3 regions of the Mesorhizobium sp. M0052 genome follow, and region 3 is predicted to be linked to each of the others. Evidence: predicted binding sites of a transcription regulator. Region 3 holds the regulator's gene; each other region holds the start of a gene.

Region 1 (3,274 bases), on a different contig from region 3:
ACGGTTGCGGCAAGGCTGACGGCATGAGACAAGCTGCCAAGCCAAACTCGAGTACACTAATCATGACTTCACCTTCGGGCTCGACGCCCGCCGAGGCGCAAGCCTTTCTCGACGCCCATCCCGAAATCGAAGCCTTCGATATCGTCTTGACCGACGCCAACGGCGTCGGCCGCGGCAAGATCGTGCGCCGGCATGAGCTGAAAAGCATCTTCGAGGGCGGCCGCCACATGCCGATCTCGATCCTCGGCCTCGACATCACCGGCGAGGATGTGCACGAAACCGGGCTGATCTGGACGACTGGAGACGGCGATCTCAGGGCATGGCCCATTCCCGGCACGCTGGTGCCGCTTTACGGCACGAACCCGCCGCGCGGCCAGTTGCTGATGGCGATGTACCATCTCGAGGGACAGCCAATGTCGTCGGACCCGCGCTTGGCGCTGGCCAGGCAGGTCGACATCTTGGCGGCCAAGGGCCTCTATCCCGCCGGCGCCTTCGAACTCGAATTTTTCCTGCTGGCCAATGAGCGCGATGCCGATGGCAAGGTGAAACCGGCGGATGCCGTGCTCGACGGCCGCCGCTCGGCCAAGACGGAAGTCTATTCCGTCGACCATCTGCACGGCATGGAGCCGCTGTTTTCCGACATCTATGCCGCGGCTAAGGCGCAAGGCATTCCGGCCGAAACGGTGATTTCCGAATACGCGCCCGGCCAGTACGAGCTGACGCTGAACTACCGCAAGGATGTCATGCGGGCGGCCGACGACCTCGTCATGTTGAAGCGGCTGGTGCGGGCGCAGGCGCGCCGCCATGGTGTTACCGCCTGCTTCATGGCCAAGCCGATCGAAAAATATGCCGGCTCCGGCATGCATTTCCATGTTTCGCTGCAGGACAAGAACGGCCGCAACGTTTTTGCCGAAGCCGGCGGCGAAAGCTGGTCGCTGCCGCTGCTGCAGGGGCTCGGCGGGCTGATCCAGACCATGGCCGAATCGATGCTGGTGTTTGCGCCGCACGCCAATTCCTGGCGGCGCTTCGTCTCGCAGTCCTATGCGCCGGTGGCGCCGACCTGGGGCGTCAACAACCGTTCGGTGGCGCTGCGCATCCCGGCGGGCGACGCCAAGAACCGGCGCATCGAGCACCGGCCGTCGGGCGTCGACGCCAATCCCTACCTGATCGCGGCAACGGTGCTGGCCGGCATCATCAAGGGTCTGGATGAAGGCCTCGACCCCGGCCCCGAAACCACTGGGAATGGCTATGAAGCCGCCATCACGCGCACGACCATGCCGGTCGACTGGCGCGCTGCGATCGAGGCGGCGCGGGCCTCGAGCTTCCTGAAAGAGGCGCTTGGCGAGGATCTGCATCGCACCTTCGTGGCGATCAAGCAGTCGGAGTATCTGCGCGTCGCCCGCACCGTCAGCGAGCTGGATTACCACCTCTACCTCCACGAGGTCTGAGAGACCGCCTGGAACTCGGGCAGTCGTCCTGCTAGCCCGACGATAAGGCGGCGATTACTTCTTCGCCGCCTGCATCAAATGAGGTGGCGCTGCAGCCTTCAAGAACATATCATGAACGGATGAGCGCACCCACCGTCCGTGAAAAGCTGGCAATCCTGTCTGACGCCGCCAAATACGATGCTTCTTGCGCCTCGTCCGGCTCGGCGAAGAAGGATTCGCTCCAATCCGGCGGTATCGGCTCCACAGAAGGCATGGGCATCTGCCATTCCTACGCGCCGGATGGCCGCTGCATTTCGCTCCTGAAAATCCTGCTGACCAATTTCTGCATTTACGATTGCAGCTACTGCATCAACCGCTCGTCATCGAATGTGCGCCGCGCCCGCTTTAGCATCGACGAGGTGGTGAAGCTGACCATGGACTTTTATCGGCGCAACTACATCGAAGGCCTGTTCCTGTCCTCCGGCGTCATCCGTTCGCCCGACGAGACCATGGCCGAAATGGTGGAAGTGGCGCGGCGGCTGCGGCTGGACGAAAAATTCTCCGGCTATATTCATCTGAAGACCATTCCGGAAAGCTCGGCCGAACTGGTCGAGCAGGCCGGACTTTATGCCGACCGGCTGTCGATCAATGTCGAGCTGCCGACCGATGAGGGCGTCAAGAAACTGGCGCCGGAGAAGAAGCCGGAAACGATCCGCCTTTCCATGGCGAACCTGCGCCGGAAGATGGAGGAAAAGGCCGAGCCGACGCTGAGGACCAAGAAGCGCGAACGCTTTGCGCCCGGAGGTCAGTCGACGCAGATGATTGTCGGCGCCGACAAGACATCCGACGACGGCATTTTGCACACCAGCGCGCGGCTCTATGGCAGCTATCACCTGCGGCGCGTCTATTATTCCGCCTTCAGCCCGATCCCGGATTCGTCATCGTCGCTGCCGCTGCAAAAACCGCCGCTGATGCGCGAGCACCGGCTCTATCAGGCCGACTGGCTGATGCGTTTCTACGGCTTTTCGCAGCCGGAAATCCTCGCCGGCAGCAGCGACGGCATGCTCGATCTCGCCATTGACCCCAAGCTCGCCTGGGCTTTGCGCAATCGGGCGAGGTTTCCCGTCGACATCAACCGCGCCGACCGCGAAGCGCTGCTGCGGGTTCCGGGTCTGGGCACCAAGGTGGTGGCGAAGATCCTTGAAACCCGCCGCCACCGACGCATGCGGCTGGAAGATGTCGGACGGATCTGCCATTCGATCGCCAAGCTGAGGCCCTTCATCATCGCCGAAGGCTGGTCGCCGGGCGGACTCACCGACAAGACAGGCCTGCGCGACACGATCGTAAAGTCCTGCGAACAACTGTCGCTGTTTTGACCATGCAGCCGGCTCAGCTCGACCTTGCCCGATACACTGTCCGGCTAGCGAGCCAGACCGATTTCGCCGGTTGGCGCGATGCGGCACGGCGTCTGGCGCTGAATGAGGTCCGACCTGAGGATATTAGTTGGGGTGTCGGGTCCGACGCCAATGATCCTCAAGATGCCTTGCCGGCGGTGCCAGAGGGCGCGCAGCTTACCGTCCCGCGCGAGTTCATCGCCCATGCCGAAACCGCCTTCTGCCACTCCGACCCCGGCCGGTTTGCCTTTCTCTACTGGATGCTTTGGCGCCTGCGCACCGAGCCGAAGCTGCTGGCGATCGCATCCGATCCCGACACCAGGCGGCTCGAAGCCATGGAAAAGGCGGTGCGGCGCGACAGCCATAAGATGCATGCCTTCGTACGCTTCCGGAAGATCGGCGACGGCGAGAACGAGCGCTACGTCGCCTGGTTCGAGCCGGAGCATTTCATTG
Region 2 (3,274 bases), on a different contig from region 3:
TTCAGGCGGCGCGCAGCAACAGGCGTGGCGCGTTGGCGGCGACAGGCCGCTTGGGCTTGTATGCGCGCAGCCAGAGCCGGCAGCCGGCGCCGGCCATCGCGACCGCAGGCGTCAGGACAAACCCGTCATGGACGATGCGCAGATGCGTGCCGCCGGAAACGGTGCGGGCGAGTGTGAAGGTGACGATGCTCCCCAGCTCCTCGCGGTCGGCGTCGCCGGAACGCTCGCGCCAGGAATAGCGCAGCAGGCGCCCCGGTTCGGCATCGAGCACTTCGCACTCGATCGGCTTCTCAGGCCCGGCAAAGGCAAAGCGGCTGCCGGTTTCCGGATTGATGTCGTTCGGCATCATCCATTCCGCCAAGAGGTCCGGCACGGTCAGTGCCCGCCACACTTTTTCCGGTGCGTCCGGCAGATCGCATTCGAAGGCGAGGGCATCTTTGGCGGTCTGCGTCTGCTTTTCGTCGGTCATTGGTCCATGTCCTTCAAAACGACCTTCAGTCTTTCGATGCGCTCCGGCCAGAATGCGCGGTAGCGTTCGATCCAGCCGAGCAGCGGCTCGAGCCCTTGCGGATCGGCGCGATAGTAGGCGTTGCGGCCGGCGCGTCTTTCGCTGACCAGGCCCGCGCCGCGCAGCACGGCAAGGTGCTGCGACACCGCCGGCTGCGACACGCTCATGCCGGTGCGCAACTCCGACACGCTCATCTCGCCGGAAGTCAGCCGCTCGTAGACGGCGCGTCGCGTCGGGTCGGCCAGGGCGCGAAAAATCTCTGCTTCGATCATGGCAAAGCATAAGTCGATACTTATCGATTTGGCAAGGGGTGTTTTGAATGCTGCGTATTGATTGGATCCTGCCGGGCCTCTAAGCCGTGGGGAACAAGATGGGCCGATCATCGCGAGGCAGGAGTAGTATTTATGAATTCCAACGTCGATCTTTCGTCCGCCGAGAACCTCAACGAGGCTCTGAGGCTCTATCGCCGCCTCGTACTCGGTATAGGAGCGATCGCCGTCATCGGTTTCGTGGCCGTGATCTTGTTGGCCAAGCTGGGTACGGCGCTATCGCCGCCATACGGGATTTACATCTTCGGCGAAGGATTGGGGACCTGGGGCCTGATCGCGGTGGTAGCGGCGCTCGTCGCTCAGGTGTGGTGGCACGGGCGCGCGATCGGGAAATTGCTGAATGACCCGGCTCTGAAATCTGAACCTGCAGTCGGGCTGATGTCGGCGCCAACCGTGATCGCACAGCGCGCCCATGGCATGGGCATGGAGTGGAGCGGCTTTTTCGGTCCGTTGCGGCCAGCTAAAAAACGGCGCTGACGACACCGCTTCTCGCCCCTGCGTGTCAGCTAAATCCACGCGCCCGCGTCGGCGATTGCTGCCATTCCTTGACAATCCGTGGTTAACAGTATAGGAACGAAAAGGGAACAAAAACCTTGTGGGAAAAGCCAGCCGCGGCAAGCCAGGATTGTGCGCGGCCTGTAAGGTGAACGACTTGAAATTTGTTTCGGATGAGTACGGAGAAGTGTCATGGCGGGTAGCGTCAACAAGGTCATTCTGGTCGGTAACCTCGGCGCGGACCCTGAAATCCGCCGCCTGAATTCCGGTGATCCGGTCGTCAACATCCGCATCGCCACGTCGGAAAGCTGGCGCGACAAGAACTCCGGCGAGCGCAAGGAAAAGACCGAATGGCACAACGTGGTCATTTTCAATGACCAGATCGCCAAGGTCGCCGAGCAGTACCTGAAGAAGGGCATGAAGGTTTACGTCGAAGGCCAGCTGCAGACACGCAAATGGCAAGACCAGACCGGCGCCGACAAGTACACGACCGAAGTCGTGCTGCAGAAATTCCGCGGCGAGCTGCAGATGCTCGATTCTCGCGGCGAGGGCGGCGGTCAGGTCGGCAACTATGCCGGCGGCGCCGGCGCGAGCCGTGGCTCGGATTTCGGCCAGTCTGGCCCCAATGAGAGCTTCAACCGCGGCGGCAATAGCGGTGGCGGCGGTTCCAAGGGCGGCGGTGGCGGCGGCTCGTCGCGCGAACTGGACGACGAAATCCCGTTCTGAGCTGACGATAGTCAGCGATATCTGAGGAGAGGGTGCGATGTCGCTCGGACCGCTTCTATCGGCGCGCCCTCCCATTCCATGGCACGCCTTCGCGGCCCTTGCCGCGCTGGCCGTTGGCGCTACGCAACTGGCGCTGCCGAAAGGCACGACGCGTCATCGTGTCGTCGGCTATGCCTGGGCGGCGCTGATGATGGTCGTCGCCATCTCCAGTTTCTGGATCCAGCAGATACGCCTCGTCGGTCCGTTCAGCCCGATCCATCTCTTGTCGATTTTAGTGTTGATCGCCGTGCCGCTTGCGGTCTGGCACGCGCATATGCATCGGGTCGCCAAACATCGCAGGGTCATGATATCGCTGTATGTTTTCGCCCTGATCGGCGCCGGCGTGTTCACGCTGCTGCCGGGGCGGATCATGCACACGGTCGTCTTCGGCCAGTGACGCTTTCTGAAAGGAAGATTGCCGTGAAAGCACGGATTAAATGGGTCGAGGAGCGCACCTTCGTCGGCGAGTCCGGCAGCGGCCACAAACTGGTGCTGGGGACCGCCCCCGGGCCGGAAGGCAAGACGCCAGGTCCGAGCCCGATGGAACTGGTGCTGATCGGCACCGGCGGCTGCTCGGCCTATGATGTCGTCCACATCCTCGAAAAAGGCCGCGAGGCGATCGAGGACTGTGTTGTCGAACTCGACGCCGACCGGGCCGAAACCGACCCGAAAGTCTTCACCCGCATCCACATGCATTTCATCGTCACGGGCCACGCGCTGTCGCGCGACAAGGTCCAGCGCGCCATCAACCTGTCGATCGAGAAATACTGCTCGGCCTCGGCCATGCTGGCCAAGACGGCTGTCATCACCCACGATTTCAAGGTCGTCGATACGGCGGTGGAGTAGGGGCTGCCGTTACCCCGCCATCAGCGCCTTGATGCCATCCGCGACGAACTGAACCGCAAGCGCGGCCAGGATGACGCCGAGCAGGCGGGTGAGGATCGAGCGGCCGGTCTGGCCGAGGATGCGGTCGATGCGCTCCGACAGCACGAACACCAGATAGGTGATGGCAAGGCAGACGAAGATGATGCCGACCAGCGCCGCTTGTGCTGCAAAACCCTGAAACGAGCCCGACAGTAGCACGGTCGCCGAAATCGCACCGGGGCCGGCGATCAGCGGGATCGCCAGCGGGAAGGCCGCGATATTGTGGATCATGTCCTTGGTGATGGCGACGTCG
Region 3 (3,274 bases):
CAAACATTATATATAATTCACCCATTGAAAGGCTTTGATATATAATGATCCGCCGAGCGTTTATGTCTGATGGATCACGATGCTGGATGACGAGCAGACCTCGAAGACGGAAGCGGCCTATCGCCTGCTCAGGCGCGATATTCTTGCGACCCGGCTGGCGCCTGCCGCGCCGTTGAAGCTGAGCACGCTGCGCAACACCTACGGCATCGGCTGGACGCCGTTGCGCGAGGCGCTGTCGCGGCTGGAGGCGGAACGGCTTGTGACCGCCATCAGCAACCGCGGGTTTGCGGTCGCTCCCGTCTCTCGGGCGGAGCTCGAGGATTTGGCGCGTGCGCGGCTGGTGGTCGAACTGCCCCTGCTGGTGGAATCGATCGAGGAGGGCGACCGTGAGTGGGAAGACGCGGTCGTTGCCGCCCACTATCGTCTCTCACGGTGCGGGTCTGTTCTCGACGATCCATCGGATGATGCGGTCGACGCGTGGTACGAAAAACACGATGCCTTCCATGCGGCGCTGCTCAGTGCCGCGACATCCAGCTGGCTGCTGCGCTTCAATACGACGATTTCCGACCAATTGCATCGCCATCACCGCTTTCTGGGTCTGGCCCCGACGCTGCGCGCCGCCGCCGGCCGCACGGATGGCCACCGGAAGGCCGTGGCGGCCCTGCGCGACGCCGTGGCGATCGAACACCATACCGCCCTGATGGAAGCGGCCCTCGATCGCGACGTCGAACGTGCGAAAACTCTGATGACCGCTCACATCGGCTACACGCTGCAGGTCTATGCCCAGAGTGAACCCGGCGCGGATGCTGCGCAGCCCCGTCCGAAAAGGAAGCGGCGATCGTAGCCGACGACGCAGGGCACTTTGTCTTCGTTTCACCCCGTTGCCGGCCAACGACTACGAGCGGCGCTCGCAGCGCCGAACGTTACGCTGAACAAAACGTCAACACATTCGTTAAACTTTAAAAGGTTGCGGAACACAACTGGAACAGATAGTGTTTGTTCTGGGTTTGTTTTTTCTGATTCTGGTTTCAGAACCCTTGGGGGCCGCGATGCTGACGCGCAAACAACATGAGCTTCTGATGTTCATCCATGAACGCCTGAAGGAGAGCGGAATCCCGCCGTCCTTCGACGAGATGAAGGAAGCGCTCGACCTCGCCTCCAAGTCCGGCATCCACCGCCTGATCACGGCGCTTGAGGAGCGCGGTTTCATTCGCCGGCTGCCGAACCGGGCGCGCGCGCTGGAAGTGCTGCGGCTGCCCGACTCGATCGCACCAGGCCTCAATGCGGCGAGGAAGTTTTCGCCGAGCGTCATTCAGGGCAGTCTTGGTCAAACCGGCCAAGGGCAAGGCGGCCAAGGACAAGGCGCGTTGGGCCAAGGCGGTCTCGGCCGCCAGATCAAGCCGGGCTCGCCGTCGCGTTCGATGTCGGCCGGCAATGACGATGCCGTTTCCGCGATTTCAATCCCGGTTATGGGACGCATCGCCGCCGGCGTGCCGATCGACGCCATCCAGCATCAGACCCATTCGATCTCGGTGCCGCCGGATATGATCATGGGCGGCGAACACTACGCGCTCGAGGTCAAGGGCGATTCGATGATCGAGGCCGGCATTTTCGATGGCGACACGGTCATCATCCGCAATGCCGACACAGCCAGCCCCGGCGAGATCGTGGTGGCGTTGGTCGACGATGAGGAAGCGACCCTGAAACGCTTCCGCCGCAAGGGCGCCTCGATCGCCCTGGAAGCCGCCAACCCGGCCTACGAGACCCGCATTTTTGGACCGGACAGGGTGAAGGTGCAGGGCAAGCTTGTCGGATTGATCCGGCGCTACTGAGCCGGCTTGGGTTTGTACTTTTCACGCTGGTTGTAAGGCGGCAGGCCGCGCGCTTCGCGGGAGAAGCGGCGTTGCTCGTGCCAGGGGCGATACGGCTTGTCGACGGCGAAGCGGATGGTTGGCGCTGCAGCTGCCGATTGCGGATCGAAGAAGACGGCGGCGCTGCCGTCGCGGGCCAGCTGTTTCTTCGTCACGACCAGCACCAGCGGGTCGCGGCACGGATTGTAGGCGGTGGCGTCATCGATGACGATCAGGCTCGCGAAGGCACAGGCCGGCCGCGCCGTCTTGCGGTCTTTCGCAAGCGCTACAATGGCTCCGGAAGGGTGCCGGGCGATACAGAGATCGCCCATGCAATAGAAGGGCGAGCCGGGCGGCAGATCGAGCGGATCGAGATCGAACCGCGTATCTGTTGACTCGAAAATCTCAGGTGGGATAATGGTTTCGGCCCGCAGCGCCCGTTTCCAATTGTCCGTGGTGAATTCGTTGGAGCGTTCGCGGTTGAGGGCGAGTTCGCCGCCACCGATCGGCATGGCCACCAGATGCGCATCCTCGGATATGAGCACGTCGGGCGTAAGCACCTGCGGCACCGTCAATAGGCCGGCCAGCGCGAAAGGCACGGCCGCCAACCTGAGCCAGGTGGTGGCCATGGTGGCGATGACGAGGGCGACCGCCACCAACAGCACCGAGCGGATGGAGATCAGCCCGACGGCGTCGACCGGCGAGCGCTCGGAAATCCAGGCCGATATAGCGATCATCGCCATCAGACCTTTGCCCATCACATAGAGGAACGGCCCGTCGGCGCCGAACGGCATCGCCAGTGCGCTGAGCACGGCAAAGGGCATGACGATCAACGAAACAATCGGCATCACGGCCAGATTGGCGATCAGGCTGAGCGGCGACACACGCTGAAAATGCCAGATGGCGAACAGCAAGGTTGCACTGCCGGCGATGATCGAGGTCATGGCGAGGCCGCCCATGGCCAGCGCGAACTTTCGCGACAGGAAGCCGACGAAGGAGCGCTTTGCCGGCGGCGTTCTCACCTTGTCGGCGCGGTAATCGGCCCAGCCGGCATAGGCGCCGACAAGGGCGGCGGTGGCGGCAAACGACATCTGGAAGCTGGGACCGACCACCTCGTGCGGTGACACCAGGATGACGGCGATGGCGGAGATCGCCAGATTGCGCATGGTGAGTGCGGCGCGATCAAACAGCACGGCGACAAGCATGACCGCCAGCATGATGAAGCTGCGCTCGGCGGCAACCACGACGCCTGAAATAACGAGATAGGCGGCGATCGAGACAAGCGCTGCCGCGGCCGCATATTTCTTCACCGGCCGGCGCGAAGAGAAATCGGGAAACAGCGCAAAGGCGCCACGCAGCAACGCCATGATGGTGCCGGCAACCAGCGCCATGTGCAGGCCGGAGATGGAGATGATGTGGTAGAT

Evidence for each region. Region 3 encodes LexA, which represses DNA repair genes until DNA is damaged. Its sites were predicted from a motif close to TGTTCNNNNTGTGTTCNG; they were not measured.
Region 1: the regulator LexA is predicted to act here: its motif matches at 1,549-1,566, upstream of NKJ77_RS32005 (putative DNA modification/repair radical SAM protein).
Region 2: the regulator LexA is predicted to act here: its motif matches at 1,407-1,424, upstream of ssb (single-stranded DNA-binding protein).

The regions. Positions count from the first base shown of each region.
Region 1 covers NZ_JAMYUS010000048.1:10,137-13,410, reverse strand. The annotation lists gene NKJ77_RS32010 (glutamine synthetase family protein) at 63-1,448, shown strand; gene NKJ77_RS32005 (putative DNA modification/repair radical SAM protein) at 1,568-2,803, shown strand; gene NKJ77_RS32000 (UdgX family uracil-DNA binding protein) at 2,806-3,274, shown strand, end outside.
Region 2 covers NZ_JAMYUS010000009.1:70,755-74,028, reverse strand. The annotation lists gene NKJ77_RS14210 (SRPBCC family protein) at 2-469, opposite strand; gene NKJ77_RS14205 (ArsR/SmtB family transcription factor) at 466-780, opposite strand; gene NKJ77_RS14200 (hypothetical protein) at 913-1,314, shown strand; gene ssb (single-stranded DNA-binding protein) at 1,525-2,058, shown strand; gene NKJ77_RS14190 (DUF2306 domain-containing protein) at 2,096-2,494, shown strand; gene NKJ77_RS14185 (OsmC family protein) at 2,518-2,943, shown strand; gene NKJ77_RS14180 (MarC family protein) at 2,953-3,274, opposite strand, start outside.
Region 3 covers NZ_JAMYUS010000027.1:16,569-19,842, reverse strand. The annotation lists gene NKJ77_RS27840 (GntR family transcriptional regulator) at 80-844, shown strand; gene lexA (transcriptional repressor LexA) at 1,050-1,832, shown strand; gene NKJ77_RS27830 (ComEC/Rec2 family competence protein) at 1,826-3,274, opposite strand, start outside.